DNA from 3 places in the Dactylosporangium darangshiense genome. Region 2 is predicted to be linked to each of the others. Evidence: riboswitches for the same ligand, from Rfam matches in the RefSeq annotation. Region 2 holds a riboswitch; each other region holds the start of a gene.
The links. Region 2 has a riboswitch for cobalamin ahead of ABD901_RS05735 (ribonucleoside-diphosphate reductase subunit alpha). Riboswitches for the same ligand answer to the same signal wherever they lie in the genome.

Region 1 (9,960 bases), on a different contig from region 2:
AGGTGCCGGTAGAGGGTACGCAGGGCCGCGCGGACCTCGGGCAGCGCCCGCGGGTCGTCGATGGCGCCCAGCAGCGCCTCGTCGGCGGGCTCGGCGCCGATGACCAGGAACCCGCCGCGGGCGTCCGGCGCGGGCCGCACGAGGGTGCGCCGCCGGTCGCGCGGGTCGGGCCCGGTGACGACGGCGCCGCGCTCCTGCAGGCGGGCGACCGACGCCGAGACGTGGCTCTGCGGGAAGCCGGTCCGGGCGGCGATCTCGCCGACGGAGCTGCCCGGGTGCGCCGACACGTCGATGAGCACCGAGCGGACGCTGGCCGGCAGCTCTTCGGACCCGAGCGCCGGCATCGCCACGCCGGCGAGGCGCACGAGGGTGCGCCCGAGGACGAGCAGTTCGAGGCCGTTCACGCCGCCCACAATACAGCAGACTTGATGCATCAGAAATGATGGTTTACGCTCGCCGCATGTACGTTTCGAAGCAAGGCGACGGCGAGCGCACGCTCGTGATCATCCAGCCCGGCGACGGCGACGCGGACGGCAGCGCCGCCCTGGTCCGCGAGCTCGTGGCCGGCGGCGGCTACACCGTGCTCACCTACGACCGGCGCGGGCTGTCGCGCAGCCCGGCCGGCGAGGACGACGAGGCTGTCACCATCGAGTCGCACACCGACGACCTGGCGCTGATGCTGGCCACGCACGCCAAGGCGCCCGTCGACGTGGTCGGGCTGAGCATCGGCGCCCTCATCGGCCTGGACCTGGCGGCGCGGTACCCGGGCCTGGTGCACACCCTGGTCGCACACGAGCCGCCGCTGACCCAGGTCCTCGACGACCCGGCGCCGTTCGTGGCCCGGCAACGGGCGGTCGAGGACGCGTTCCGGGCCGAGGGCATCCAGGCCGCGATGCGCCAGTTCCTGGCCCTGACCGCGCTGGACCCGAACGACCGCGAGCCCGACGCGGAGCTGCCGCGCCCCACCCCGGCCCCGGCCCGGGAAGCGAACCTGACGTTCTTCCTGACCCACGACGCCCCCGCCGCGCGCCGCTTCCGCCTGTACCTGGAGCCGCTGCTCGCCGGCGCCCCGCCGACGGTCATCCCCGCGGTCGGCGCGAGCACCCGCGACAGCCCGCACGCCGCGCCGGCCCTCGCGCTGGCGCGCCTGCTGGGCCGCGAGGCCGCCGAGTTCGAGGGCGGGCACTCGGCGCACGTGTTCCGCCCGAAGGCGTTCGCGGCCCGCCTGCGCGAACTGCTCGCCGAGTAGCCGTCACCCGCCGGCGGGCCGCGCCGGCTCCACCTTCTCCGGCTCCCCACGCTGGATGCGCCATTTGAAATGATCCATAGCTGTTCGGGGCCGCTGCCGGGTGCCCACCTGCGAACATCCTTCGGTCCTCGCCCACGGGCCCCGATTCGCACGACAGAGAAGCGCTGGACCTACGTGTCCGAACTCGCTGGGGTCGGCGGAGCACCGCCTGCGCCAGCACCCGGGGATTCCTGGGTCGGCGTGGGGTCGTCAACCCTGGGCTGAACCCCAACGATCGGTGTGCACAGCGGCGTGCAGGGGTCGGCGTCGACGCCAGCCGTGCTGTTCGAGGTCCGGTACGGCTTCCAGGTGGGTGACCGGCCCAACGCAGAGCCAGGCGACCGGGCGGATACCGTCCGGAATGTCCAGCAGCTGTCGCAGGAACGCCTCACGGTAGAACGACACCCAGCCGACGCCGAGCTGTTCGGCGGTGGCCGCCAACCACAGGTTCTGGATGGCCAGGCACACCGAGTACAGACCAGTCTCAGCGATGGCGTGCCGGCCCAACACGGCGGGAGCGCCGCGATCGGCGTCATAGGTCACCACGATCGACAACGTGGACTCCAGCACACCGTCAATCTTGATGTTGGCGAACCGTTCAGCGGCTTCAGTATCGAGCGTGGCGGCAAATACTTCCCGCTCGTGACGGACATGACGGTGGAACGCCTCCCGGACCGCCCAGTCGCGCACCACAATGAAGTCCCACGGCTGGGACATCCCCACGCTTGGCGCGGCGTGGGCTGCGGCGAGTACACGGTCGAGGACCTCGGCCGTGATCGGGGCGCCGGTGAATTGGCCGCGTACATCGCGGCGCCGGTGGATAACGTCGTAAAGCTCGCTGATCATGGGCAGGCTCCCGCTGCGCTCACGCCCCGGCAGGCCAGGGCTGGGGACGCGAGGCCGGTCTTCGGACTTCCAGATCGACGCCTCACCACCCGCCTTCCCAGCCTGATGGCCAGTGGCTGCGCATGACGCGCATGGGCGGCAGCTCCCTGGTCACCGCGGCGGGCCCGTGCCGGACTCACACCGGCTTCCCGATTCTCCCCGCCGGAGCGGGGCACCTCGCAACAGTTCGTGCCACGACGCACCCTACCGGGTCGCCGACCCCACCGCCGTATCAGGCATCGGTCACCGCCCGCATCCTCCCCGTAGCGGCGGCGGTGCGACCGCGTCAGGGCCGGTGACCGGCCAGCAACTCAGCCATATCCACAGCCATGATCCACTCACTGTGCAACGTGTGACCGGCAGATCCTTACCGCGCTGCACCAAGGTGCCGTGCAGCATCCAGGTCAGCACGTCGCGAGCCTGCAATCGCTGCACTACCAGCACATCCTGCGTCGAAACCGGGATCACAAAGCGCAAACCCACCCGTTAACGGGAATGCCTCATTCTCCGGCGGGAGAGGATTTCCGGCGGGAGCATGCGCGGCAGCGCGCTTGGGGGCTGGCCAGACGGCACGCCGAGAAGCTGCGCCGCCTGCACGCCGCGGCCCCGGCGGCCGGCCCCGCCGACGATCGCCCGGCAGGCTCAGCGCCCGAACCGGTGCCATCCCCGCCGCCGGCCATCGCTGCTGAGCAGGCCGAGCCGCTCGCGACCGACGCCAGCCCGGGCGAGTCCGGTCCGGACGAGGGCGATGTCGAGCCACAGCGGGCGCAGGGCTCCGATCGACCCGCCCGCGCGGCGCCGCGCGGACCCTCCGGCCGCGGGAATGCCCGCTGTAGGGTCGTCGTGGCACGAGCGCGGGTTCAGGCCGTCTGCCGCCGCTGGGTCCACGCGGGTCATCAGTCGGTGGTCCAGGGCGTCAGCGGCCGGGTTGGAGTCCGTCTCAAGGTGCGCGGCCCGAAACGATGACCGCGGTCCGGAACAGGCCGGACCGCGGTCGCAGCGGTGACTAGCTCAGTGCTTGCTCAAGGCGTACACGCCGATGATCACGGCGATGACCGCCAGTGCGGCGAGGATGGCCATGGCGATCTTCAGGGCGCTGTACGGGCGCTCGCCCGCGACCTCGCCGGTGATGCCGTTGACCTGGATGTTGTACGTCTTGCCGGCGTAGAGGTAGCACGCGATCCACACCGGCAGCAGCATGAGCTTGAACGTGACGTCGTTGTACTGGGTGTGCATGCGGTCGACGCGCTGCTCGTCGCCGCCGATGTCGTCGCGGCAGTCGCGCTCGATCACCGGGACCATTTTCTGCTTCGCGTTCTCCAGGCCCGACTCCGGCTCGACGTCGTAGCGCAGCGTCTCGTGGCCGGCCAGGAACTCGGGACGGTACGGCTGCGCGTTGGGCAGCGGCCACGGATCCAGCGAGTCGAGGTGCTTCTGCGAGACCTTCGTCGTGCCGGTCACCAGCACGTCGTCGAACGCCCGGGCGACGGTGCCGTTTGCGTAGTACCAGCGAGTCTTCTGCACCTCGCGGGTCTTCGTCTCACCGTTCTCGGTGTAGGTCTCGGTGACCCAGTAGTGCTCGCCGCGCTGGCCCTCGTAGTCGGTCACCGTGCTGGTGTCGTACGTCCAGTGTGGCAGGTACATGCTCTTGGCCGTCTCGGCCTCGGTGACCTTCTTCAGGCCCGACGGCGCGAACCAGCGCGACTTCGCCCACGTGCCCAGCGACTCACGCAGCGCGCGCTTGTCGAGGACGAACGGCAGCACCGCCTCGGGCACGACGAGGTCCTGCGGGCTGAGCTCGGCCACGACGGGGGCGTTGCAGAACCGGCACCGGTCGGAGATCTGGTCGGTCTCGGTCTGCGCGCCGCAGTTGCGGCACACGAACACGTGCTTGGCGAGCATCGCGATCGGCTTGCGGGGCAGGCTGGTGAACGTGAGGTAGTCGTGTTCGCGGACGCGGGCGCCGGTGGTCTCCAGGACGGTCGTGTGGCCACAGTACGGGCACTTGAGCGCGTTGGCGCCGGGCGCGAACTCGACGTTGGCGCCGCAGCCGGCGCAGGGGTACTGACTTTGTGACATGGATCAATCAGCCCATCGGGGGGAGCGGCGGGGGGACAGCGGCGAAGATGCCGCCGAGCTCGGGCAGCTGACCGGCGGCCGTCCAGTTGGCCATGCCGTTCTTCCACACGAGCGTGTCGCGGTTGATCTGACCGGCCTGCACGGCCGCGCCGAGGCCGGCGGCGTCGAACGGGCCGGCCTGCGCGCCGTTGATCGCGGCGAACCACTGGTCCTGCTGCGGCAGCGGCGGCGGACCGGCCGGCTGCGGCGGCGCCGCGGCCTGCGGGGCGTACTGCGGTGCTGCCTGCGGGGCGTACTGCGGCGCCCCCTGCGGCGGGTACTGCTGCTGCGGCGGGTAGGGCTGCTGCTGCGGGCGGTTGAGCGTGTTGGCCACCTGCTGCGCGGCCGCCATGCCCAGGCCCAAGCCGAAGCCCTCGCCCGCGCCGCCCTGGTTGTTCGCCGCCGCCTCCATGGCGTTGGCGGCCTGGAACTTCGTGTACTGGTCCAGGTTGCCCAGCGCCCCCATCGAGGTGCGCTTGTCGATGGCCTCTTCGACCTCGGGCGGCAGCGAGATGTTCTCGATGATGAACTTGGGGATCTGGATGCCGTACTCGGCCAGCTCCTGGCTCAGCACCCCGGCGAGCTTCTGGCCGATCATGAGCTGCTGGCCGACGAGGTCCAGCACCGGCACCTGCGCGGCGGCCAGGGCGGGGCCGAGGTGGCCGACAATGAGCTGGCGCAGGAACTCCGACACCTCTTCGGTGCGGAACTGCGGGTCGGTGCCGACGAGCTGCTTGAGCAGGTTCTCGGGGTGCACCACGCGCAGCGAGTAGGCGCCGAACGCCCGGATGCGGACCATCCCGAACTCCGCGTCACGCATCATGACCGGGTTCTGGGTGCCCCACTTGAAGTCGGTGAACTGCCGGGTGTTGACGTAGTACACCTCGGCCTTCCACGGCGAGTCGAACCCGTACTTCCAGCCCTTCAGCGTGGACAGGATCGGCATGTTCTGCGTCTGCAGGGTGTAGGTGCCGGGCACGAAGACGTCGGCGACCTGGCCCTCGTTGACGAACACGGCGACCTGCGACTCGCGCACGACGAGCTTGGCGCCCATCTTGATTTCGTTCTGGTAGCGCGGGAACCGCCAGACGATCGTGTCCCGGCTATCGTCGAGCCACTCGATGATATCGATGAACTCGCCCTTGACCTTGTCCCACAGTCCCACGTCGTCCCCCTTGCGTCCAGATCATCGAGCGTCGCAGACCCTAGCAACAGTTTCTGGGAGCCAGGCAAGTGTTGTCGGGAAGACGCTGCTGTGTATTTCAGCGTAAGATCGCGGCCGCGTCAGTCAGGAACCGGGCATCTGCCGCGGCCGCTGCCGGCGACAGGTGCGTCATGGTCGAGAAGTTGTGCACGAGCCCCGGCTCGACGCGGAACACGACCGGCACCCCGGCCGCCTCGAGCCGCTTCGCGTAGCGCTCGGCCCCGTCGCGCAGCGGATCGAGCTGAGCCGCCACCACCAGCGCCGGCGGCATCCCCTCAAGATCAAAAAGCAGCGGATTCGGTACCGCGGAAGCCTCGCCCGCCCACCACGACACCCACTGCCGCTGCGTCGGCATGTCGAGCGTGAACCCGGTGCCGAGCTCCTCTGCGCTCGGCTGGTCGAACGTGATGTCGACCAGCGGACAGAGCAGCAGCTGCGCGGTGAGCGACGCCGCGGTACGCCGGGAGGCCAGCAGGCCCACGAACGCGCCCGCCGAGTCCCCGCCGACCGCGACCGGCCCGAGCGCGCCCGCCCAGTCGAGCACGGCGACGGCGTCGTCGATCGCCGCCGGGTAGGGGTGCTCCGGCGCGAGCCGGTACGCCACCGACACCACGGTCGTCCCCGTCGCGGCGGCGAGGCGCCGGCACAGCGCGTCGTGCGTGTCGAGATCGCCGAGCACGAAGCCGCCGCCGTGGAGGTACACGATGCGGCTTGTGGACTGCTGGTCGAAGACGCGGACGGCAACCCCGGCGACCACCGTGTCGTGCGCGGGCATGTCCGGCCCCTTGGGCCGCAGGTGCGCCCGGTCGCGCGAGCCCTGCCGCAGCTCGTCCACGCCCGGCGCCGGCCCCGCCTGCCGCGAGTCGAGCACGAACCGTTCGATGGCCTCGTCGGCGAAGATCGTCATCGAGTACATATACCGCGCGCAAGGTGGCCGAAGATCCACGACCCACGACCGCCGCGCCTGGTGCATGGTCATCGTCGACATCGCTGGCTGCGCTCTGTGTGGACGCGCGAAGCCTTCCCGAAAATAATCTGAAACTTGCAATAGATCGTGTTAGTTTTGCCGCCGTTCATCGGAAAACGGGGGAGGCGGTATGGCAGCGGACGTGCTGGTCGAGGCCGAAGGGCTTGCCAAGGTGCACCGGGCCGGCGGGGTGCGGGCCGTCGACGGGGTCGACTTCCGGATCAGCCGCGGCGAGGCGTTCGGGTTTCTCGGGCCCAACGGCGCCGGCAAGTCGACCACCATGCGAATGATCGCCTGCGTCTCGCCGCCCAGCGGCGGGCGGCTGCGCGTCCTCGGGCTCGACCCGGTCCGCGACGGCTCGAGCGTGCGGGCCCGCATCGGTGTGGTACCGCAGGACGACGCCCTGGACAACGAGCTCTCGGTGCAGGAGAACCTGGTCATCTACGGCCGCTACTTCGGGCTCTCCCGCCGTCAGGCCCGCGACAAGGCCGTACAACTGCTGGACTTTGCGCAGTTGAACGACAAGGCCGGCGCGAAGGTGGCCGCGCTGTCCGGCGGGATGCGGCGGCGCCTCACGATCGCCCGGTCGCTCGTGAACGACCCCGAGATCCTCCTGCTCGACGAGCCGACGACGGGGCTGGACCCGCAGGCCCGGCACGTGCTGTGGGACCGGCTGTTCCGGCTCAAGCAGGACGGCGTGACCCTCATCCTCACCACGCACTACATGGACGAGGCCGAGCAGCTGTGCGACCGGCTCGTCGTCATGGACAAGGGCACCATCGCCGCGGAGGGCTCGCCGCGCGAGCTCATCGAGCGGTACGTGACCCGCGAGGTCCTCGAGCTGCGCCTCCCGCCCGGCGCGCCGCCGCCCCGGCCCAGCACGCTCGTCGAGCGCGTCGAGGTGCTGCCCGACCGGGTGCTGCTCTACACCGAGGACGGCGAGGCGGCCCTCGCCAAGGCCAACGCCGACGGCGCCGAGCCGATCACCGCCCTCGTGCGCCGGGCCACCCTCGAGGACGTCTTCCTGCGCCTCACCGGAAGGTCGCTGGTCGAATGAGCGCCCTGACCCTGAAACCGCTCGCCCTGAAACCGCTCGCCCTGCGCGAGTTCGACTACTGGATGCTGCACTACCGCCGCAACTGGCGGGCCACGATCGTCATCAGTGTCCTCAACCCGCTGCTGTTCCTGCTGGCCATGGGCGCCGGCCTCGGCCGCCTCGTCGACGACAACGCCGCGCCCGGCGCCCTGCACGGCGCCGCGTTCCTGGCCTTCGTCGCCCCCGGCCTGCTCGCCGCCGCCACCATGCAGACCGCCATCACCGAGGCGGGCCGGCCCGTGTTCATGGCGGTGAGCCCCGGCGGCAGCTACCGCAGCGCCACCGCCGGACCGCTCGGCCCCGACGATGTCCTCGCCGGGCACATGCTGTTCATGGCGTTCCGGATCGTCTCCTCGGCGGCGTGCTTCGTCGCCGCGCTGCTGTGCTTCCCGAGCCTGCGCACCGCCGGGCTGCTGTGGCTGACCCCGGCCGCGCTGCTGACCGGGCTGGCGTTCGCCGCGCCGATGGCCGCGTGGGTCGCCACCCTGGAGACCGGCGCGCCGATGATGCGCCTCTTCCGGTTCGTGATCATGCCGATGTATGTGTTCTCCGGCGTGTTCTTCCCCGCCGACCAGGTGCCGGTCGCGCTGCGCTACCTCATCTACGGCACCCCGCTGTGGCACGGCACCGAGCTGTGCCGCGGCCTGTTCCTCGGCGACGCAAGCCGGCCCGCACTGCTGGGCCACACGGCATACCTCGCCGCGCTCACCGTCCTGGGCCTGCTGCTGGCCCGCCGCACCTACCGACGGCGGTTGTTCGCATGACCCGCGCCCTGCTCCTCGTCGAACGCAACCTCATGATCTCGCGGTACACCTGGGCGATGATCGCCGCCGAGGTCCTCGAGCCGCTGCTGTACCTGCTGTCGATCGGCGTCGGCGTCGGCGCCCTCGTCGGCCACGTGCCCGGCCTCGACGACCCCGACGTCACCTACGCCCAGTTCGTCGCGCCCGCGCTCCTCGCCACGGCGGCGATGAACGGCGCGATGAACGAGACCTCGTTCGGCACCTTCTTCAAGCTGCGCTTCGAGCGCACCTACGACACGATGGTCACCACCCCGCTGACCGTGCGCGACATCGCGTTCGGCGAGACCGCCTGGGCGCTGCTGCGCGGCGCGGTCGCCAGCAGCGGGTTCCTCGCCATCGTGGCCGTGCTCGGCTACGCCCGCTCGCCGTGGGTGCTGCTGGCCGTCCCCGGCGCCGCGCTCATCGGGTTCGCGTTCGCCGCCGTCGGCCTCGCCGTGGCCACGTTCCTGCGCAGCACCCACGACTTCCAGCTCATCCAGCTGGTCATGCTGCCGATGTTCCTGTTCGCCACGACGTTCTTCCCGGTCACCGTCTACCCGCGCCCGGTGCAGCTGTTCGTCGAGTGCCTGCCGCTGTACCACGCCATCCAGCTGCTGCGCGAGCCGGCGCTCGGCCACGTCTCGCCCGCGCTGCTGCCGTCCGCCGCGTACCTGGTGGCGCTCGGCGCGCTCGGCCTGGCGATCGCCCTGCCGAGGATGCGCCGCGCCCTACTCGCCTGACAGCCGGATCACCGGCAGCGCCCGGCTGGTCTTGCGCTGGTACGCCCCGTAGCGCGGCTGCGCGGCCACGATCCGCTCGAGGGCCGCGCTGCGACGCTCGCCTTCGAGCTGCTCGACGCGCGCGTGGACGCGCCGCCCGCCCACCTCGATCCACACCCGGTCGGGGTGGGCGCGCAGGTTGTGGTACCAGCTGGGATTGCGACGCGCGCCGGCGTTGGACGCCACCACGAGCCAGGCACCGTCCCCGTCGTCGAACCGGGCCAGCGGCGACACCCGCTCCTGCCCGCTCTTCGCCCCGACGGTCGTGAGATAGAGCAGGTCCATCCCCTGGAAGCGGTCCCCGCTACGCTTGTGCACCCGGATCATCAGGTTCTTCATCATCCCCATGCACAGCATTCTGTCCCCGCCCGGGCGCGCCCGCCCGAGCGAAGCATCCACGAACACCACTGACATTTGTCACGGCCGCGTCGGTCACGGCGCCGCCGGAGGAATGCGGGCGCACATCGGCGAGGCACCGCTCGACCAGCCCCCGCCAGGCCCGCCACCCCCGGCCCGCCGGCGGTCCTGCGCAGCGCCTTCCCCGGCTCCTCCCACGCCTGCACCGTCGCCGTGACCTCATCGAGGAACGCGCGAGCCAGCCCGTCGACGACGGCCTGGCCGGCGGTTGCGGGCCTCATGACGTACACCAGGAGCAGCCCCAACGTCAGGAACGGCAACGCCTCGGGCGCGCCGCGCCACACCCCGGGCTCGTCCCGCCGGCACCACGCGAGATACCGCACGGCGGGCTCGATCGCCTCGTCGCCGAGCTCGAGCACCGCATCGACCAGCCCGGCGAGCGTCTCGGCCGGCATGACCGTCCCGTCAGCGCGCACCAGCACCA
Region 2 (9,960 bases):
GTCCTACATGCGTTCCGTCCTCGCCGACCTCGCGGTCAGCACTGCCTGACGAACGTGCCGTGCCGGCCGCCGGCGTAGTACAGCTCCGGCGGCCGGCGGCCCAGCCCGCATCCGCTCAGAAGTCGTCGTCGAAGGTGACCGTGCCGGTGACGCCGACCTGGTAGGCCGATACCCGTCGTTCGAAGAAGTTCGACAGCTCCTGGACGTCCTGCAGCTCCATGAACGCGAACGGGTTGCGGCTGCCGAACATCGGCGTCAGGCCCAGCTGGGCGAGGCGCCGGTCGGCGACGTGCTGCAGGTACTCGCGCATGTCGGGCAGGGACAGGCCGGAGATGCCCTGCTCGAGCAGGTCGGCGGCGAACTGGACCTCGCACTCGACCGCCTCGGCGAGCATGTCGCGGACCTGCCGCTCCATCTCGGCGTCGAACAGGTCCGGCTCCTCGGCCCGGACGGTGTCGACGACGTCGAAGGCGAACGCCATGTGCATGGACTCGTCGCGGAACACCCAGTTGGTGCCCGACGCCAGGCCGTGCAGGAGGCCGCGGGAGCGCAGGTAGTAGACGTAGGCGAAGGCGCCGTAGAAGAACAGGCCCTCGATGCAGGCGGCGAAGCAGATCAGGTTGAGCAGGAACGCCCGCCGGTCCGCCCGCGTCTCCAGCCGGCGCAGCGCGAAGACCGAGTCGATCCAGCGGAAGCAGAACTCGGCCTTCCGGCGGATCGACGGGATGTTCTCCACGGCCGCGAACGCCGCGAACCGCTCGGCCTCGTCGGGGACGTAGGTGTCGAGGAGGTTCAGGTAGAACTGGACGTGCACGGCCTCCTCGAACAGCTGCCGTGACAGGTAGAGCCGGCCCTCGGGCGAGTTGACGTGCTGGTAGAGGTTGAGCACCAGGTTGTTGGCGACGATCGTGTCGCCGGTGGCGAAGAACGCGACCAGCCTCGACACGAGGTGCCGTTCGGCCGGGGAGAGGTTGGGCAGGTCGGCGAGGTCGGAGTGCAGGTCGACCTCCTCGACGGTCCAGGTGTTCCTGATGGCGTCGCGGAAGCGGTCGAAGAACCGCGGGTATCGCATGGGGCGCAGCGTCAGGTCGAGTCCGGGGTCGAGGAGGCTCACTGGCACGCCTCGCACGACTCGGGGTTCTCCAGCGAGCACGCGACGGCCTCGGCCGGCTGCACGAGCGCGACCGTGGCCTGCTGGATGCGGGTGGCCGGGCGGGAGCGCAGGTAGTAGGTGGTCATCAGGCCGGCCTTCCACGCGTGCAGGTACATCGAGGACAGCTTCCCGATCGTCGGCGCGCTCAGGAACAGGTTCAGCGACTGCGACTGGTCGACCCACGGCGCCCGCGCGGCGGCGAGGTCGATGAGCGCGCGTTGCGGCAGCTCCCAGGCGGTGCGGTACAACATCCGGATCTCCGCCGGCAGTTCGGCGATGCCCTGCACGGAGCCTTCCGCGCGCTTGATCCGGTCCCGGATCGCCGCCGTCCACAGCCCGCGCGCCTTGAGCTCACCGACCAGGTGGGTGTTGACCTGCAGGAACTCCCCGGACATCGTCTCGCGCTTGAACAGGTTGGACACCTGCGGCTCGATGCACTCGTAGCAGCCGGCGATCGAGGCGATCGTCGCCGTCGGGGCGATCGCGACGAGCAGCGAGTTGCGCAGGCCGGTGGCGGCGATCCTGGCCCGCAGCGCGGCCCAGCGCTCGCCGCCGGCCGGGGCGCCCCACAGGTCGGGGTGCAGTGCGCCGGCGGCCGCGCGGGTCTCGGCGAACGCCGGATGCGGCCCGAACCGCTCGGCGAGCCCGGCCGAGGTCTCCAGCGCGGTCAGCAGGATCTCCTCCTGCACCCGAGTCGACAGCTCCCGCGCCTCGGGCGAGTCGAACGGCAGCCGCAGCGTGAAGAACGCGTCCTGCAGCCCCATGAGGCCCAGCCCGACCGGCCGCCACCGCGGGTTGGACGCCGCCGCCTGCGCCGACGGGTAGTAGTTGATGTCGATGACCCGGTCGAGGAAGACGACGGCGGTGCGCACCGTTTCGCGCAGCCGCTCCCAGTCGACGCCGCCGGCGGTGACGTGCGCGCCGAGGTTGATCGAGCCGAGGTTGCACACGGCGGTCTCGTCGTCGCTGTTGACCTCGAGGATCTCGGTGCACAGGTTGGACAGGTGGATGACGTTGCCGGGCGCGCCGGTCTGGTTGGACAGCGCGTTGGCCCGGTCCTTGAACGTCATCCAGCCATTGCCGGTCTGCGCCAGCGTGCGCATCATCCGGCCGTACAGGTCGCGGGCCCTGACGGTCCGCACCGCCCGCTTCTCGGCGGCCCGGTATGCCTCGTCGAAGGCGGCGCCGTGCAGGTCGGGCAGCTCCGGGGCGTCGGAGGGGTCGATGAGCGACCAGTCGGCGTCGGCCTCGACGCGGCGCATGAACTCGTCCGGGACCCAGTTGGCCAGGTTGAGGTTGTGGGTGCGCCGGGCGTCCTCGCCGGTGTTGTCGCGCAGCTCGAGGAACTCCTCGACGTCGGGGTGCCACGGCTCGAGGTACACGCACGCCGCGCCCTTGCGCCGCCCGCCCTGGTTCACCGCGGCGACGCCGGCGTCCAGGGTCTTGAGGAAGGGCACGATGCCGTTCGACTTCCCGTTGGTACCGCGGATCAGCGCGCCCCGCCCCCGCACGCGCGACCAGGAGATGCCGATGCCGCCGGAGAACTTCGACAGCTTCGCCACCTGGTGGTAGCGCTCGTAGATGGAGTCGAGCTCGTCCGTGGGGGAGTCGACGAGGAAGCAGGAGGACATCTGGGTGTGCCGGGTGCCGGAGTTGAACAGCGTCGGCGAGCTCGGCAGGTACGCCAGCGACGACATGAGCCGGTAGAAGCCGATCGCCTCGGCCGGCGTCTGCGACAGCCCGCAGGCCACCCGCAGCAGCCAGTACTGCGGCGTCTCGACGACGAGGCGGGTCTCGGGGTGGCGCAGCAGGTACCGGTCGGCGACGGTGCGCAGCCCGAAGTACTCGAAGCGCAGGTCCCCGTCCGTGTCGACGGCGTCGTCGAGCTCGCGCGCGTTGGCGGCCACGAACGCGGCCGTCTCGTCGCCGATCAGGCCGAGCTGGTGGCCGTAGCGGATGGCCTGGCTGAAGCCGGCGACCTCCTGCCCGCGAACCTCCTCGTCGACGAACGCGGCGAGCAGCCGGGCGGCGAGGCGGGAATACTGCGGCTCCTCGCCGATGAGCTCCGCCGCCGTCTGGATCGACAGCTTGTCCAGCTCGGCGGTCGTGGCCCCGTCGTAGAGGCCGCTGATCGTCCTGGTGGCCACCCGCAGCGGGTCGACCTCGTCGAGGTCGCCGGCCCACCGCTCGACCGCCCTGACGATGAGCTCGGCGTCGACCGGCTCCAGGTCGCCGTTGCGCTTGCGCACCTGCATCGTGTGTTCCCCCTCGGCACCGTTCACGAAGGCCGGAAGGAGCGCGCAGGGGGACGCCGCCGGGCGGCACGGCGTCGGGCCGGCACCTGGCTGTGGCGTCGGCCGTCCCGCGCGGCCTCCGACCGCCGCGCACCCGGACGGGCGTGCGGCGCGCTGGCAGGTCTTCGGACTCGTGGGCGTGACCGAGGTCGCCTACCGGCCGTCGCTTCCCAGACCGGATGGTCCAGTGCTTCGTTGACGGCGTTCGTTCCCACTCACCGCTGCGGGGCAGTCCCGGACTTCCACCGGGTTCCCTCTTGCGACGCCCGTCCTGGCGGGACGAGCGAACCAGCTGCGGGCAACACCATATATGGGAGACATCGAGAAAGCGAAACACCAGATCGTGTGTCGGCGTGTCGCGGTCGCCGCCACCGGGGTCAACGCCAGACCGGCAGCACGACGTCCACGTTGGTGCCGGCGCCCGCGGGGCTGGTCAGGGTGAGGTGGCCGCCGTGTGCCTCGACGCGGTCGCGGATGCCGGCCAGGCCCGAGCCGCGGCCCGGGTCCGCGCCGCCGACTCCGTCGTCGCGCAGGGACAGGTGCAGGCGGTCGCCTTCGCGGGCGACGGACACGTGCACCACCGTGGCGTGGGCGTGCTTGACGGCGTTGGCCAGGGTCTCGGCGACCACGTAGTACGCGGCCGCCTCCACGGGCTCCGGCAGGCGCTCGTCCAGGCGGACGTCGACCTCGACGGGCACGCCGGACCGGCGGGCCAGCGCCTTGATGGCCGAGGCCAGGCCCCGGTCGGTGAGGATCGTCGGGTGGATGCCGCGGCAGATCTCGCGGAGGTCCTCGATGCTGCCGGCCAGGCCCGCCGCGACGGTGGTGAGCCGGTCGCTCAGACCGGCGGCACCGTCCGGGACGCTGTCCCGCGCCGCGCGCAGCTGCAGGCCCAGCGACAGCAGCCGCTGCTGGACGCCGTCATGCAGGTCGCGCTCGATGCGGCGGCGGACCTGGTCGGTGGCGAGCACCACCCGGGCCCGGGAGGCGACGAGCTCGGTGCGGGCCTGCGCGTTGGCGATCGCGATCGCGACGAGGTCGGTGCAGTCGGCCAGGCGCGCCTCGGCGTCCGGCGGCAGCGGCTCGTCGCGGACCATCGAGGCGGTGACGACGCCCCACAGCCGCCCGTCGACGTAGATCGGCGCGCCGACCGCACTGCGGATGCCGTGCTCGCGCAGGAACGTCGCCAGGGGGCTCGGGTCCACGTGGTGGTCGTAGCTGTCCATCCGCGCCGCCCGGCCCGTCCGGCGTACCGACGCCGACACGCTCGGGCCCTGCAGCGACAGGCGCGTGCCGACCGGCAGCAGCTCGCCCGGCCAGCCCCACATGGCGACGATGATGCCGGAGCCGTCCGCCTCGTACCGCACGATGTTCGCCCCGTCGGCGGCCACCAGCCGGCCGAGCTCGGCGGTGACCGCGTCGAACACGTCGTTCGGCGCCGCGCCGCGGGCGACGAGCATGGCCACCCGCCGCAGGGCGGTCTGCGCCTCGACGAGCTGCGCAAGGCCGCCGAGGCTGCGCCCGAGCGACGTGCCGAGGATGTTCACCGACCGGCCCAGTCGGCTGATCTCGCCGAGGCCGGTGTGCACCAGCCGCGGGTCGAGCTTGCCGCCGGCCAGCTGGTCGGCGATCAGTGCGGTGCGCCGCATCGGCTGGATGACGACGCGGACGAGATAGCTGGCCACCAAGGCGACCGCGACGGCGGCCGCGAGCAGGCCGAGCCCGACGCCGACGGCCGTCGCCGCCGGATCCAGCGGCAGGTCGAGGTGTGACACGTCGAGGACACCCGCAAGTCGGCGGACCGTCATTCGGCGACACCCCTTCCGCCGCCCGTCAGCCTCCCATCGTGGTCCGGGCGCGGTAGGGCCTCCCACACCACCCGAGGGTGACCCGGCCCGGGTCAGCGCCCCTGCCGGCCGCGGGTGCTGTTCGCGGTCCGGCCGCGCACGATGCCGATCATCTCCTCGACGAGGTCGCTGTGGCCGTCGCGCGGCCAGGCGAGGGCGACCGCGGAGGCCGGGGCGTCGCTGACCGTCCGGTACTTCAGGTCCCGCCGGTGGTACAGCCGCGCGAGCGACTGCGGCACGACGAGCAGCCCGACGCCGGCGGCCACCCACTCGACCGCGGCGGCCGTCGTCTCCGGCCGTTGGACGCCCTCGGCCGGCGGCGTGTCCCAGGCCAGCACGTCGTCGAGCGGGCGCAGCAGCGCGTCGCCGAGCTCGACGGCCTCGGCGAGGGTGAGCTCGTCGGCGGCGTTGAGCACGTGGTCGCGGGGGATGATGACGACGGAGGCTTCGGTGTACAGCGGAATGGCGTGCAGCACGTCGCGGTCGACGGGCAGGCGCACCAGCCCGGCGTCCGCATGCTCCGGCATCAGCCCGGGCGCGTCGGCGGCCTCGGCGGGCACGAGCTCGAGCCGGGTGCGCGGCTGGCGCTCCGCCCAGGTGCGGGCCCACCGGTCGATGACGACCCCGGGCACCACCGCCAGGCGGAACGCCGCCGGGCGGGAATCCTCGTTGCTGGACACCGCACCTCCCGCGCCAGCCTACCGAGGACCCGCCGACTACGCTGACCGGGTGAGCAAGTCGAAGAAGCCCCAGGTGATGAAGCCCGCCACGGCCGCGCAGAAGCTCGACGTCTACCTGCCGGCCACGCCGCGGGAGTTCCAGGACGGCCTGGTGTCGCGCGACGAGCTCGACGAGCTGCAGCGCAACCCGCCGCAGTGGCTGGCGGACCTGCGCCGGGACGGCCCGCACCCGCGCAGCGTGGTCGCCGCCCGCCTGCGGGTCTCCAACAGCGGCCTGGCCCGCGGCGGCATCACGGAGGCGCTGACCACCGAGCAGATCGCCGCCCTGGTCGCCGATCCGCCGGAGTGGCTGGTGCGCGAGCGGGAGTCGTTCGCGGAGGTGCGCCGCGAGCAGCGCCGCCTCGCCGAGGAGCGCTCCGCCCGGTAGCCGTCAGCACCCCGGGTAGCACACCGACAGGATCGACAGCAGCGCCAGCACCGCCCACGCGCCGCCGAGCGCCGCCCAGTACGGCTCCTTCGGCCTGGCCAGCGCCGAGATCCCGGCCGCGGCGCCGCCGACGACGAGCTGCGCGACCGCGTAGGACACGACGAGCGCGACGAACACCCCGAACCGCTCGCCGGAGCTCGTCTGCGCGCCGCAGCCGAGGGGCCCGCCGGCCGCCCGCAGCGCCAGATAGGCGACGAGGTCGGCCAGGCCGTTACCGACAACGGCGACGGCGATGCCGATGCCGGCGATGCGCACTCGGGAGGACATCACCCCCGATCCTATCGGGGCCGCGGCGCGTGGTGGCAGTTCAGCGGCGGCGCAGGCGCTCACAGGTGTGCAGCGCCTGGGTCAGGAGGCGCTGGACCGTTGCCAGGTCGCCGGTCTCCAGGACGCGGGGGAGCCGGGCCAGGCGGTGGCGGAGCTCCACGACCTCGTCCGACGGGGCCGCGGCCCGGGTCACCCCGCCGCGGACGCGCTGCACGACGCCGGCGTGGGCCAGCTGGGCCAGGTCGCGGTGGACCGTCGAGGCGGAGGCGCCGGTCGCGTCGCGCAGCTCGCCGATGGTGGCGTACTGGCGGGTCGCGACGAGGTCGAGGATCGCGCGGCGGCGCTGGGCCGCCAGTTCGTGGATCATGCCGGAAGGTCCTGGATCATGGTGTACCTCCCTGATCGGTGACCATCACCGCTCGCGGCGCCAGCATTGCGCCGGGGCCGGCGACGGCGCGGACGTCGACGGGCCGGTCGGTGCGGTTGATGAGGAAGCGGTGCGGGCCGCGCACGGCCAGCTCGACGGCGCCGCGCAGGTCGGGCGGCAGCTCGCTGGTCACGCCGGCCCGGGCGGCCAGTTCGGCGAGGACGGGGGTCAGGCCGGCGGCGCCGAGGCGGGTGGAGACGTAGGCGGCCGAGCCACCGCCGGCGGACCGGCGCGTGACAGCCGCGCGGCCGGCCTGCTCGCCGGTCTTGTACCGGGCCAGGACCTCGGTCGCCGGGTCGGTGACGTCGATGCGGTCGGTCCACAGCGTGCCGGTGGCGCCGTTGTCGAGCTCGGCCCGTTGGCCGTCCAGCAGCGGCGCGAACTCCTCGATGCGGATGCCGAGCAGCTCGCGCAGCGCGCCGGGGTAGCCGCCCAGCCACACGTGTTCGTGCTCGTCGACGATGCCGGAGAAGTACGTGGTGACGAGGTGGCCGCCGGCGGCCACGTAGCCGGAGAGCCGTTCGGCGAGGGCGGACGGCACGACGTACAGGATCGGGGCGATCAGGAGCTCGTAGCCCTCCCACACGCCGCCGGCGGGCACGACGTCGGCGCGGATGCCGAGCTCGAGGAAGGCCGAGTACCAGTCGAGGGCCTCCTGCCGGTAGCGCAGCCGGTCGGTGGGGTGCGAGTCCTGCTCCGACGCCCACCACGAGTCCCAGTCGAAGACGATCGCCGCGCGGGCCGGGGTGCGGGGCGTGCCGGCCACGGCGGCGAGGCCGCGCAGGGTCGCGCCGAGCTCGACGACGGCGCGGAAGACGGCGCTGTCCTCGCCGGCGTGGGGGATCATCGCGGAGTGGTACTTCTCGGCGCCGCCCGCCGACTGCCGCCACTGGAAGAAGCACACCGCGTCGGCGCCGTGCGCCACGTGGGTGAGCGAGTCGCGGGCCATCTCGCCGGGGGCCTTGGCCACGTTCACCGGCTGCCAGTTGACCGCGCTGGTGGAGTGCTCCATGAGGTACCACGGACGGCCCCCGGCTAGGTTGCCGACCAGGTTGGCGGAGAAGGACAGCTCGTCGCTGCCCTGCGGGCCGGGCTCGACGTAGTGGTCGTTGGCCAGGAAGTCCAGCTCCACGGCCCAGCCGGCATAGTCCACGCCCCGGGTCTCGCCCATGAGCAGGAAGTTGGTCGTGACCGGTACCTCGGGTGTCGCCTCCCGCAGCACGTCGCGCTCGGCGCGCAGGTGTGCCAGCAGCGCGTCGGACGAGAAGCGCTTGAAGTCCAGCTGCTGCGTGGGGTTGGGGTGCGAGGCGGCCAGCCGCGGCGGCAGCAGCTGCTGCCAGTCGCTGTACTGCTGCGACCAGAACGTCGTCGCCCACGCCCGGTTGAGCTCCTCGAGCGTGCCGTAGCGCTCCCGCAGCCACACCCGGAACGCCGCGGCGGCGTCGTCGGAGTAGTCGTACGCGTTGTGGCACCCGAGCTCGTTGTTCACGTGCCAGGCCGCCAGCGCCGGGTGCTCGCCGTAGCGGGCGGCCAGGGCCCGGACCAGGCGCAGCGCGTGCTCGCGGAACACCGGCGACGTCGCCCGCCAGTGCTGGCGCGCGCCGGGCCACACGGTTCGCCCGTCCCGGTCCACCGGCAGGATCTCCGGGTGCGCGGCGGTCAGCCACGGCGGCGGCGAGGCCGTCGCCGTGGCCAGGTCCACCGCGATGTCGTGCGCGTGCAGCAGGTCCATCACCTCGTCGAGCCACGCGAAGTCCCACGCGTCGGCGCTCGGCTGCAGCCGGGCCCACGAGAAGATCGCGAGCGACACGATGTTGACCCCGGCCGTCCGCATCGCCCGCACGTCGTCGCGCCAGACGTGGCGCGGCCACTGTTCGGGGTTGTAGTCGGCGCCGAACGCGAGCCGCGGGCGGTGCGGGTCCGTCGGCCAGCGCAGCCATCGATGCACGAGGTTACTCCCGGTAATGGTTACGTGAACATTTACTTGACGGTGAAGCCCTGGTCCTTGCCGTACTTCAGCGACGCGTCCTGCCAGGCCTTGAGCGCGTCCTGCAGCGGGGTGGCGCTGACGTACGCCTTGCCGGCCGTGTCGCCGTAGATGCTGTTGGCGTACACCTGGAACGGCAGGTACGACCAGCCGGTCGCGACCTGGGTGGCGGCGTCGGCGAGCACCTGGTTGACCTTCTGCCCGCCGAAGTACGACAGCTCCTTGTCCCGGAACGCGGGCGTGTTGAGCTGCGCGATCGTCGCCGGGAACGCGCCGTTGTCGGCGCGGGACTGTGCGCCGGCGTCGACGGTGGCGTACTTCGTGAACGCCCACGCGAGGTTCTTGTTGCCGCCCGCGGTGGGCAGGGCCAGGGAGCTGCCGCCGTTCTCCGCGGTGACCTTGCCGCCGGCCTCCCACTGCGGCATCGGCGCCACGCGCCACTTGCCGTCGGCGGCCTTGACGCCGGACTCGAGGTTGGCGGGCATCCAGGCGCCGATGACCAGCGAGGCGATCGTGCCGTCGCCGAGGCCCTTGTACCAGCCGTCGCTCCAGCCGTTCACCGGCGACAGCAGCTTGCCGTCGATGAGCTTCTGCCACAGCGCCGTGAACTTCTTCGTCCCGGCGTCGGTGAAGTCGATGCCGACCGTGGTGCCGTCGACCTTGTAGGGGCGGCCGCCGGCCTGCCAGATCATGCTCGTGGTGAAGCCCGCGTCGCCGGTGTCGCTCGTGATGTACACCTTGGGATCCGCGGCATGCAGCTTCTGTGCGGCGGCGTAGAAGTCGTCCCAGGTCGCCGGGACCGCGACGCCGTGCTTGTC
Region 3 (9,960 bases), on a different contig from region 2:
CGTCGAACTCGTAGGCGTCGGAGTACGTACGCAGGACCGCGTGCGTGCCGTCGGGCGAGACGGCGCCGCCGGTGATGAGGGCGTTGCCGATGAAGCCGAGCGGGTTGTCGGTGCCGCTGTGCGTGGGCGCGAAGTGCCCGACCAGCGTGAGCGGCGCGCCCTCGGCGTTGTCGGTCGGCAGCGGGGTGTCCAGGCGGTACACCTCGCCGCCGGGGTCCTTCGTGACGATGATCGGGCGGCCGGCGCCGTCGATGAGCAGCGCCTCGGCGTCGCGCGGCACGCCGTCGGGATACCGCAGCCGATGGATCTTCATGCTCTTCGCACCGGGGGCCAGGGTCCACAGCGCGATGGTGTCGCGGCGCTTGCCGGAGCCGCCGCTGAGCGGGCTGTTGTCGCCGATGTCGGCGACCCACACGACGCCGCGGCGGTCCACCGCCAGGTCCTCCGGGTCGCGCGCGGTCGTCGGGTAGCCCACGCTGCGCGTCAGCGAGCAGTCGGCGCCGAGGTAGAACACGCGAATCCGGCGCGGCTCCGGGTTGGAGTCGTTCTCCACGACATAGCCGCCGCCGGGCAGCGCCGCCAGCCCGGACGCCTCAACAACGGCCGGGTCGGTGATGCGGCAGAGCTCCTGGGCGTCGCCGGCGCGGGCGAAGGCCGGCGCGGCGGGCGCGGCGGCGAGGCCGACGGCGACGAGCACCGCCACGACCGCCGCCCACCGCATGGCCCCAGTCTGGCAGAACCGCGCCCACTCATCCGGCCCGGGTGACCTTGCGTCGCCCGGACGACTGCACACAGTGACCGAACTGCGGATCGCCCTAGGCCGGGCGGAGCCGCGTCGTGGAGTACAGGTGGCTGTCCGGGAACTCCTCGGCGGTGAGCACGGCGCCGACGACGATGATCGCGGTGCGCTTGATGCCGGCGTCGTGGACCTGCTCGGCGATGCCGGCGAGGGTGCCGCGCAGGACGATCTCGTCGGCCCGGCTGGCGTAGGCCACGACGGCGGCCGGGCAGTCCGCGCCGTACCACTCGGCGAGCTCGGCGGCGAGCTCGCCGATGCGCTGCACGGCCAGATGCAGCACGAGCGTGGCCCGGCTGGCCGCGAGCGTCGCCAGCTCCTCGCCCGGCGGCATCGGCGTCGCGCGCGCCGCGGTCCGGGTCAGGATGACGGTCTGCGCCACGCCGGGCACGGTGAGCTCCCGCCCGAGCGAGGCGGCCGCCGCCGCGAAGGCGGGCACGCCGGGCACGATCTCGTACGGCACCCCGGCCGCGTCGAGCCGGCGCAGCTGCTCGGCCATGGCGCTGAACACCGACGGGTCCCCGGAGTGCAGCCGCGCGACGTCGAGCCCGTGGGAGTGCGCGTCGAGCAGCTCGGCGAGGATCTGGTCGAGGTCGAGGTTGGCGGTGTCGACGAGCCTGGCACCCGGCGGGCAGTACCGTAGCAGCTCCGTAGGCACGAGGCTGCCCGCGTAGAGGCAGACCGGCGCCGCCGCGATGCGGTCGCGCCCGCGCACGGTGATGAGGTCCGCGGCGCCCGGCCCGGCCCCGATGAAGTACACGGTCACTTGCGCACCACCCATTGCGTGACGGGCAGCATGGGCCGCCACCCGAGGAAGCCGCCGACGGGCTCGGCCCGGTTGACGGACAGGCGGGTCAGCTCCCCGCCGTGTGTCGCGTGCAGCTCGGCGACGAGCCGCTCCGACTCGACGGTGACGGCGTTGACGACGAGCCGCCCGCCGGGCCGCAGCGCCGCCCAGCACCGCTCGAACACCCCGGGCGCGGTGAACCCGCCGCCGACGAACACGGCGTCGGGCGCCTCGAGCCCGTCGAGGGCCGCGGGCGCCGCACCGACCACAATGGACAGACCCGGCACTCCGAGCCGCCGCGCGTTGCTCTCGATACGCCCGGCCCGGACGGGGTCGCGCTCGATCGCCACGGCCCGGCAGGCCCGGTGCGCCCGCATCCACTCGATGCCGATGCTGCCGGAGCCGCCACCTACGTCCCAGAGCAGCTCCCCCGGCCGCGGCCCGAGCGCGGCGAGGGTGACGGCGCGGATCTCGCGCTTGGTGAGCTGGCCGTCGCTGTGGTACTGCGAGTCCTCCAGCCCCGGCACGACGGAGACCCCGCCGTCGCCGCGGCACTGGATCGCCACAATGTTGAGCGCCCGCGCGGCGGCCGGGTCGTGGTGCACGCGCTCGTCGGCGCCCCCGAGCGACTCGAGGATCGTCACCTCGCTGCCGGCGAACCCGCCGTCCTCGAGGATGCGCCACACCTCCTGCGGCGTGCCGGCCCCACTGGAGAGCACGAGCACCCGCCGCCCGTCGTGCAGGTGCCGGCGCAGCCCGTCGACGGACCGCCCGACCGCGCTGACGACCTCGACGTCCTCGAGCGCCCATCCGAGCCGGGCGCACGCAAGGGCCATTGAGGACGGGTGCGGTACCGCGCGGACGTGCCCGGCGCCGAGCAGCCGCGCGAGGGTGCCCCCGATCCCGTAGTGCATGGGGTCGCCGCTGGCCAGCACGCAGACCCGCCGCCCGAACTGCTCGGCCAGCAGCCGCGGCAGGGCCGGCACGAGCGGCGACGGCCAGGCGATGCGCTCGGCGCCCGAAGGCGGGACGAGGTCGAGCTGGCGAGGACCGCCGAAGAGCACGTCGGCGCCGTCGACGGCGTCGCGGCCCGCGGCGGACAGGCCGGCGTACCCGTCGGCGCCGATGCCCACGACGGTGACCTCGGGTGCGGGCGCCGCGACGGCGACGGTGGCGCCGGGCGAGGACCGCTTGCCGACGACCAGGACCGCGGCGCCGTTGCCGGCCCGCCGCGCGGCCAGGAGTGCGGCCGCCTCTGCGACGGAGGGGGTGCCGACGGCCGAGGCGACGCGGGCCGAGGGCGACGGGACCGGCACGCCGGCGAGCTCCTCGGCCGAGTAGCCGACCACGGACCATCCGCGCTCCGCCGCGACCACGGTCGCCAGCTCCAGGCGCGGGTCCACCGTGGACACGGACACCACGCCGTCGAGCGAGGGCAGCGACTCCGCCAGCAGGGCGAAGACCTCCGGCGCCGAGATGCCGGTGCGGGCGCCGATGCCGACGAACAGGCGGGTCAGGCGCATGCGGCGACCAGGCGGTACGCGAGCGCGGGCGAGCCGGCCCAGTGCAGGTGCAGGTAGGAGGCGTGGACGTTGGCGGTGGCGAAGCCGTCCCGGGTGTCCGCCGGCGAGCGCCACGCCCACGCCGGTGACGCGCCGGCCGCCGGGGTGACGCGGGTGCGGTGGAACTCGTGGCCGGTGACGCGCGTGCCGGCCGGGGCGAGGACGCTGTCGGCGACGGCCACGGCGTCGCGGTAGCCCAGGGTCAGGCTCGGGGTCATCGCCGCGTCCGCGGGCAGGACGCCGCACATTGGGCGCCCGTCGAGGCTCCGGCACAGCCACAGCAGGCCGGCGCACTCGGCGGCGATCGCGCCGCCGGAGGCCGCCAGGGCCGCCACGGCGTCGCGGAGCGGGACGTTGGCGGCGAGCTGTTCGGCGTACACCTCGGGGAAACCGCCACCGACGACCAGCGCGCGCGTGCCGGGCGGCAGTGCCTCGTCGCGGAGCGGATCCACAGTGGACACCCGGGCGCCCGCGGCGACGAGCAGCTCCACCGTCTCGGCGTAGCCGAAGGAGAACGCGGGGCCGCCGGCCACGGCGACGACCGGCTCGCCGGGCGCCGGCTCGGCGATCGCGGGCGACCAGGCCGTGGTCGACAGCGGAGGCGCGGAGGCGGCCACGGCGCGTACCGCATCCAGGTCCACGCTCGCCGCGATGAGCTCGGCCAGGGCGTCGACCGACGCGGCGGCCTCGGCGGAACGCTCGACGACCGGGACGAGGCCGAGGTGGCGCGACGGGGCGGCGACGGCGTCGTGGCGGCGCAGGACGCCCAGGACCGGCGTGCCGACCTCGGCGCAGGCGTCGCGCAGGATCTGCTCGTGGCGGTCGGATCCGACGCGGTTGAGGATGACGCCGGCGATGCGCACGCCGGGGCCGAAGGAGCGGAAGCCGTGCACGAGCGCGGCGACCGAGCGGGCCTGCGCGGTGGCGTCGACGACCAGGAGCACGGGCGCGTCGAGCAGGCGGGCGACGTGCGCGGTGGAGCCGTGCTCGCCGGCGCCGGTGCGCCCGTCGTAGAGGCCCATGACGCCCTCGATGACGGCCAGGCCGGCGCCGGCCGCGCCGTGCGCGAACAGCGGTGCGATGAGGTCCTCGCCGACGAGCACCGGGTCGAGGTTGCGCCCCGGGCGGCCGGCGGCCAGCGCGTGGTAGCCGGGGTCGATGTAGTCGGGGCCGACCTTGAACGGGGCGACCCGCTCGCCGCGGGCGGCGAACGCGGCGAGCAGCCCGGTCGCGACGGTGGTCTTGCCGTGGCCGGAAGCGGGCGCCGCGATGACGATCCGTGCTACCACTCGATGCCCTGCTGGCCTTTTCGCCCGGCGTCCATCGGGTGCTTGATCTTCGTCATGTCGGTGACGAGGTCGGCGATGTCGACCAGGTCGGGGTGCGCGTCGCGGCCGGTGACGACGACGTGCTGGTTGCCGGGGCGCTCGCGCAGCGTCTCGACGACGTCGGCGATGTCGACCCAGCCCCACTTGATCGGGTACGTGAACTCGTCGAGCACGTAGAACCGGTACGCCTCGGCGGCCAGGTCACGCTTGATCTGCGCCCAGCCCTCGGCGGCCTCCGCGGCGTGGTCGCGCTCGGTGCCGGGGCGCTGGATCCACGACCAGCCCTCGCCCATCTTGTGCCACACGACCGAGCCGCCCTGGCCGGTCTCGCCGAGGGCGCGCAGGGCCGTCTCCTCGCCGACCTTCCACTTCGGGCTCTTCACGAACTGGAACACCGCGATGGGCCAGCCGGCGCTCCACGCGCGCAGGGCCATGCCGAACGCGGCGGTGGACTTGCCCTTGCCCTGTCCGGTGTGGACCGCGAGCACGTGCTGGCGGCGGCGCTGGCGGGTGGTGAGCCCGTCGTCGGGCACGTTCTCGACTTTTCCCTGCGGCAACTCAGGCTCCCAGGCTCGTCAGCGGTATGCAGGACGCCTCGAGCGCTGCGGCGAGGCGGCGCGCGAGGCCGAGGCGGATCGGGCCGGACTCGCAGTCGACGACGACGGCGGGCACCCCGGCCAGCAGCGGCACGACGCTCAGCGGGTCGGGCCCGCTGGTCGAGCGGCCGTCGGTGACGACGACGAGCAGCGGCCGGCGGCGGGCGTCGCGCCGGCGCTCGCCGTGCAGCGTGCGCGCGGCCTGGCGCAGCCCGGCGGCCAGCGGCGTGCGGCCCCCGGTGCGCAGCTCCGCGAGGCGCAGCACGCCGACCTCGTGGCTCGCGGTCGGCTCGAGGACGAGCGCGGCGTCGTGCCCCCGGAAGGAGATCATGCCGACCTTGTCCCGCCGCTGGTACGCATCCCGCAGCAGCGACAGGATCGCCGTCTTCACCACGTTCATCCGCTGTCGCGCGGCCATCGAGCCGGAGGCGTCCACGACGAAGAGGACCAGGTTGGCCTCGCGGCCGACCTTGACCGCCTCGCGCACGTCGCGGGCCTCGGCGCGGCTGGATCCGCGCAGCGCCGCGGCCCGCACCGTGTCCGGGACGTGGAGGCTGGTGAGCTTGCCGCCGAGCGGCGCGCGGGAGCGCACGATCCGCCCGTGCCGCGAGACGGCGGGCGAGCGCCGCCCGGCGTGCGCGCCCGCCTGCCGGTTGGCGCGCCCGGCGATGGTGAGCAGTCTCGGCTTGTACGGCAGCCCGGCGAACGCCAGCTCCTGGGTCGCGCCCGACAGGCCGCTGTTGAGGCTCTCATCGCCGGATAAATCCGATTCGCTGCCCGAATCGGACTTATCATTTCTTGGAGGACTCTGGTCTGATTTGTCCCGACTCGGGCCGCGGGAGGCATCGCCGCCGCCGTCCGACCCGGCGGGGTCGGGGCCGCCGTCGGGGCCGGCGGAGTCGGGGCCGCCGTCGGGGCCGTCGGCAGGAGCGTCGGACCCGCCGTCGGGGGCGGTGTCCGGGGGCGGCGAGGAGTCGTCGGGGCCCGGCGGGTCGTCGTCGGAGTCGGGGCCGGCCTCCTGCTCGAGCACCTCCTCCAGGCGGTCGCGGTCCGCGCCCGGCGGGTCGAGCGGGTCGCGGCGCCGGCGGTGCGGCAGCGCGAGCCGCGCCGCGTCCCGCACGTCGTCCTTCGTCACCACGGTCCGGCCGTGCCACGCCGCCAGCGCGACCGCCGTGCGGGCCACGACGATGTCGGCGCGGAGGCCGTCCACGCGGTACGCCAGGCAGATCCGCGCGATCCGGTCCAGCTCACGGTCCGGCAGCGCGACCCCGCCGAGGCGTGACCGGGCGCCCGCGATGCGCGCAGCCAGCCCCGCATCGGCCTCGACGTAGCGCGCGGCGAACGCCACCGGGTCGGCCTCGTAGGCCAGGCGGCGGCGCACGACCTCGGCCCGCGGCGGGGCCTCCCGCGGCGCGGTGACGCCGACGACGAGGCCGAAGCGGTCGACGAGCTGCGGGCGGGGCTCGCCCTCCTCCGGGTTCATCGTGCCGACGAGCAGGAACCGGGCGGCGTGCTTGACCGACACGCCGTCGCGCTCCACGTGCGCGCGGCCCATGGCGGCGGCGTCGAGCAGCAGGTCGACGAGGTGGTCGGGCAGCAGGTTGACCTCGTCGACGTAGAGCACGCCCCGGTGCGCCGCGGCCAGCAGGCCCGGCTCGTAGGCCTTCACCCCGTCGCCGAGTGCGCGCTGCAGGTCCAGGGTCCCGACGACCCGGTCCTCGGTGGCGCCGACGGGCAGCTCGACGAGGGCGGAGCGGCGCCGGTCGACGCCGGCCCCGGGCGTGTGCGGCCCGTCGGGGCACTCGGCGTCGGGCGCAGCCGGGTCGCAGGCGAAGCGGCAGCCGGAGACGACGTCGACCTCGGGCAGCAGCGCGGCAAGCGCCCGCACGACGGTGGACTTGGCGGTGCCCTTCTCGCCGCGCACGAGCACGCCGCCGATAGCGGGCGACACGGCCGTGAGCAGCAGGGCCAGGCGCAGGTCGGGCAGGCCGACGACGGCCGAGAACGGATACGGCGGCGTCACGCGTACACATCCCTTCGGCGGGTCCGCGCCCGCGAGGTGGCTGGAGCATGGGCGGCCGGAGTCTCCTGACTCCCGGATCGCCGCCGCCCTCGACCTTCCGGCCGGGAGCCCGGCCGTGGTCGTGCGTTGAGGGACGACTCCCCGGTCACAGTGGCGGGACCGTCCCGGATTCGCACCGGGTTCCTCCGCATACCGCTTCCGGCCATCGTGTCCCACCGGCACCAGGGCCGTCAACGTGACGCGGTGTGACCCACACGATCGTCCTCCCCGTGCCAATGGGCCGGGGCATGCGGCGCCGGTTGGACGCGGCGCCGCCGGCCGCGCTCTGCGCGCCACTCGCGGCCGTCGCCCTCGTCGCCGCCACGCCCCCGCGGCCCCTCGCGCTTCAGACGGCGGTGGCCCCGACGAGCCGCGGTATTATGTCTCCACGATCACGCGAAAAGCGGCCGGACAAATGGGACATCGCCATGATCGTGGAGACAAAACGCCGGTCGACCTCGACGTGCTCGTGCCACACCGGGCCGCCGCATTTACACCGTCTGGCGGCGCGCACGCCGCCGCGCAGACGCGCGCATGCGGGCGGCCGGAGGTGACGGTTCGCCGGATTTATCTCCTGCCGGGGTATAAATCCGACAAGTCGTGGCGCGGAGCGCCCGACTTGTCGCGATCGCAACGAGGCTGAGCGGTCAGCGGTCTGCGTCCGGATCGTCGAGGCCGGCCATCGCCAGCAGGTCGCCGCGGTGCAGCTCCAAGGCGTCGGCGACCTCCTCCACCAGGATCCGGTGCGGGGTCCAGCGGCCGGCGCGCAGGCCGTTGATCGTCGCCGCCGCCCGCGCCGTCCGGCGCGCCATGTCCTGCACCGTGAGCCCCCGCCGGGCCATCAGCCGGGCGAGCACGGCCCCGAACGGATGCGGCTCCGGCTCGCTCGCCGGCGCCACCGCCGGCTCGAGCACCACGTCGCCGACCTTCGCCGAGAATCGCAGGAGCCGGTCGCCCTCGAATCGAATGCGCGCCGAGAGCCCCAGCTCGGACCCGTTCGGGCCGGACACGGTCCCCGGCACCGACACCTCGGTCGAGGCCGACTCGTGCCGCGACTCGTCGGCGGCGATCTCGTGCGGATGGGCCGGCCCGGCCCGCACGACCCGCCAGGCCGGGTTCCACCACGGCAGCGCGCGCAGTTGCTCGTCGATGAAGTCGCGCAGCAGCGTCAGGTCGAACGACTTCGGCGCCGGCGGCCGGCCGACCAGCCGTGGCCAGTGGGTCAGCGTCGACAGCAGCTGCGGGCTCAGCGTGCGTCCGGCCGTCTCCATCGACGCAGCGTAGCCGCGTCAGGCGCGGCGGCGCTTGCGTGCCGGGACCGCCGGTGAGCGGCGGGCCGCGGCGAGCACCATGGCGCCGACCGCCACCACGATCAGGGCCGGGATCAGCCAGTCGGTCAGCACGAACGGGGTCGACGGGGCGGGCGGCTGCGCCTGCTGCGGCGCGGGGGCGTTGCCGACGTCGGAGAACAGGCCGGGGGCCGCCGAAGCCGTCGGGGTGGCGCCGTGGCCGGCGAGGGCCTGCGTGAGGGCGTCCGAAGGACCGGCGGTCGGGGGCGTCCAGCCGGCCGGCGCCGGGGTGGCCGGGCCCGAGTACGTGAACTTCAGCGTGCCCTTGACGGCCTCGCCGTCGGAGGCGACGGACTGGTAGGCCACCGTGTACGCGCCCTGCTCCGGCCAGTGCGAGACGACGACGACGGCCGGGTAGCCGGTGTTGTACACGCGCGGCTCGAACTTGCCGTCGACCAGGAAGTACTCGGTGACCGGCTTGTCCAGGCGCTTCGGCTGGCCGCCGCGCCACGACGACTCGACGCGCCGGCCCGACGGGGTCGTCACCGTGAACCAGGCGTAGGACGCCGGCGTCTCGGTGAAGTACAGCGTCAGCTCCGCCATCGGCTGGCTGACGGTGCTGTCGGCGACCGGGTCGGACATGGCAAGCTGGCCGTGCGCCGCGGCGGGCGACGCCGGCAGCAGCAGGGCGGCGACGACGAGGAGGACCGCCCCCGCTCGGACCGGCAATCGCATCGACACATGATGCCGGGTTCCGCAGTGCGCTTCAAGCCGCTAAATTCACATCCCTAACGAACCCGCCGCCCCGGGAGACCCCTCGTGCCGAACGCCCGACCGACCGCCCGCGCCGGCCTCGCGCTCGCCGTGCTGCTCGCCTTCGCCGCCGCCTGCGGCGACGACCCCGCCCCGCCCGCTTCGCCGGCCACCGCCGCCGCGCCCGCCTCCACGGCGCCGGCGATCGCCACCTCCGTCATCACGTCGCCCACGGCGCAAGCCGACGCGTCGCCCACGGCGAAGGCGGTGAACAAAGAGGTCTCGTACACGATCGTGAAGCGCCGCGCGAACCCGCCGACCGGGCGCGTCGAGGTCGCCAAGGGCGACGTCGTGCGCATCACCGTCACCAGCGACGAGGCCGACGAGCTGCACGTGCACGGCTACGACCTGGAGCTGCCGCTCGCCGCCGGCACGCCGGGCTCGCTCACGCTGACGGCCGACAAGACCGGGCTGTTCGAGGTCGAGACGCACAAGTCGCACCTGGTGCTCTTCCAGCTCGTGGTGCGCTGAGTGTCCGGGCCCATCGTGCTCGCCCACGGCGTGGGCGGGCGGCAGGACCTGCCGCTGACCCCGGCCCAGCTGGCCATCGGGGCTGCGCTGGCGCTCGTCGTGTCGTTCGTCGTGCTGGGCGTGGCGTGGCGGGAGCCGCGCCTCGACCCCGACGCCGGGCGCCCGGCACCCGGCTGGCTCGCCCGGTCGGCCTCGGCCCTCGCCTGGCCGCTGCACATCGCCGGCGTTGCGCTCCTGGTGGTACTGCTGGTGCAGT

Region 1: linked by a shared signal. The riboswitch ahead of bluB (5,6-dimethylbenzimidazole synthase) and the one ahead of ABD901_RS05735 (ribonucleoside-diphosphate reductase subunit alpha) in region 2 are both predicted to bind cobalamin.
Region 3: linked by a shared signal. The riboswitch ahead of ABD901_RS22730 (VWA domain-containing protein) and the one ahead of ABD901_RS05735 (ribonucleoside-diphosphate reductase subunit alpha) in region 2 are both predicted to bind cobalamin.

Annotation. Positions count from the first base shown of each region.
Region 1 covers NZ_BAABAT010000028.1:138,704-148,663, forward strand. The annotation lists gene ABD901_RS37940 (MarR family transcriptional regulator) at 1-404, opposite strand, end outside; gene ABD901_RS37945 (alpha/beta fold hydrolase) at 461-1,249, shown strand; gene bluB (5,6-dimethylbenzimidazole synthase) at 1,499-2,134, opposite strand; cobalamin riboswitch at 2,170-2,368, opposite strand; gene ABD901_RS37955 (TFIIB-type zinc ribbon-containing protein) at 3,185-4,252, opposite strand; gene ABD901_RS37960 (SPFH domain-containing protein) at 4,260-5,456, opposite strand; gene ABD901_RS37965 (alpha/beta hydrolase) at 5,554-6,402, opposite strand; gene ABD901_RS37970 (ABC transporter ATP-binding protein) at 6,593-7,519, shown strand; gene ABD901_RS37975 (ABC transporter permease) at 7,516-8,322, shown strand; gene ABD901_RS37980 (ABC transporter permease) at 8,319-9,080, shown strand; gene ABD901_RS37985 (nitroreductase family deazaflavin-dependent oxidoreductase) at 9,069-9,467, opposite strand; gene ABD901_RS37990 (hypothetical protein) at 9,458-9,960, opposite strand, start outside.
Region 2 covers NZ_BAABAT010000002.1:465,335-475,294, forward strand. The annotation lists gene ABD901_RS05725 (ATP-binding protein) at 1-49, shown strand, start outside; gene ABD901_RS05730 (ribonucleotide-diphosphate reductase subunit beta) at 116-1,120, opposite strand; gene ABD901_RS05735 (ribonucleoside-diphosphate reductase subunit alpha) at 1,111-3,435, opposite strand; cobalamin riboswitch at 3,547-3,755, opposite strand; gene ABD901_RS05740 (histidine kinase) at 3,825-5,255, opposite strand; gene ABD901_RS05745 (LysR substrate-binding domain-containing protein) at 5,348-5,974, opposite strand; gene ABD901_RS05750 (DUF5997 family protein) at 6,024-6,401, shown strand; gene ABD901_RS05755 (hypothetical protein) at 6,405-6,728, opposite strand; gene ABD901_RS05760 (DeoR family transcriptional regulator) at 6,769-7,095, opposite strand; gene ABD901_RS05765 (beta-galactosidase) at 7,112-9,103, opposite strand; gene ABD901_RS05770 (ABC transporter substrate-binding protein) at 9,136-9,960, opposite strand, start outside.
Region 3 covers NZ_BAABAT010000012.1:7,022-16,981, reverse strand. The annotation lists gene ABD901_RS22755 (hypothetical protein) at 1-721, opposite strand, end outside; gene cobM (precorrin-4 C(11)-methyltransferase) at 816-1,562, opposite strand; gene cbiE (precorrin-6y C5,15-methyltransferase (decarboxylating) subunit CbiE) at 1,559-3,106, opposite strand; gene ABD901_RS22740 (cobyrinic acid a,c-diamide synthase CobB) at 3,097-4,434, opposite strand; gene cobO (cob(I)yrinic acid a,c-diamide adenosyltransferase) at 4,428-5,030, opposite strand; gene ABD901_RS22730 (VWA domain-containing protein) at 5,032-7,092, opposite strand; cobalamin riboswitch at 7,152-7,277, opposite strand; gene ABD901_RS22725 (helix-turn-helix domain-containing protein) at 7,779-8,402, opposite strand; gene ABD901_RS22720 (copper resistance CopC family protein) at 8,421-9,155, opposite strand; gene ABD901_RS22715 (hypothetical protein) at 9,240-9,704, shown strand; gene ABD901_RS22710 (hypothetical protein) at 9,705-9,960, shown strand, end outside.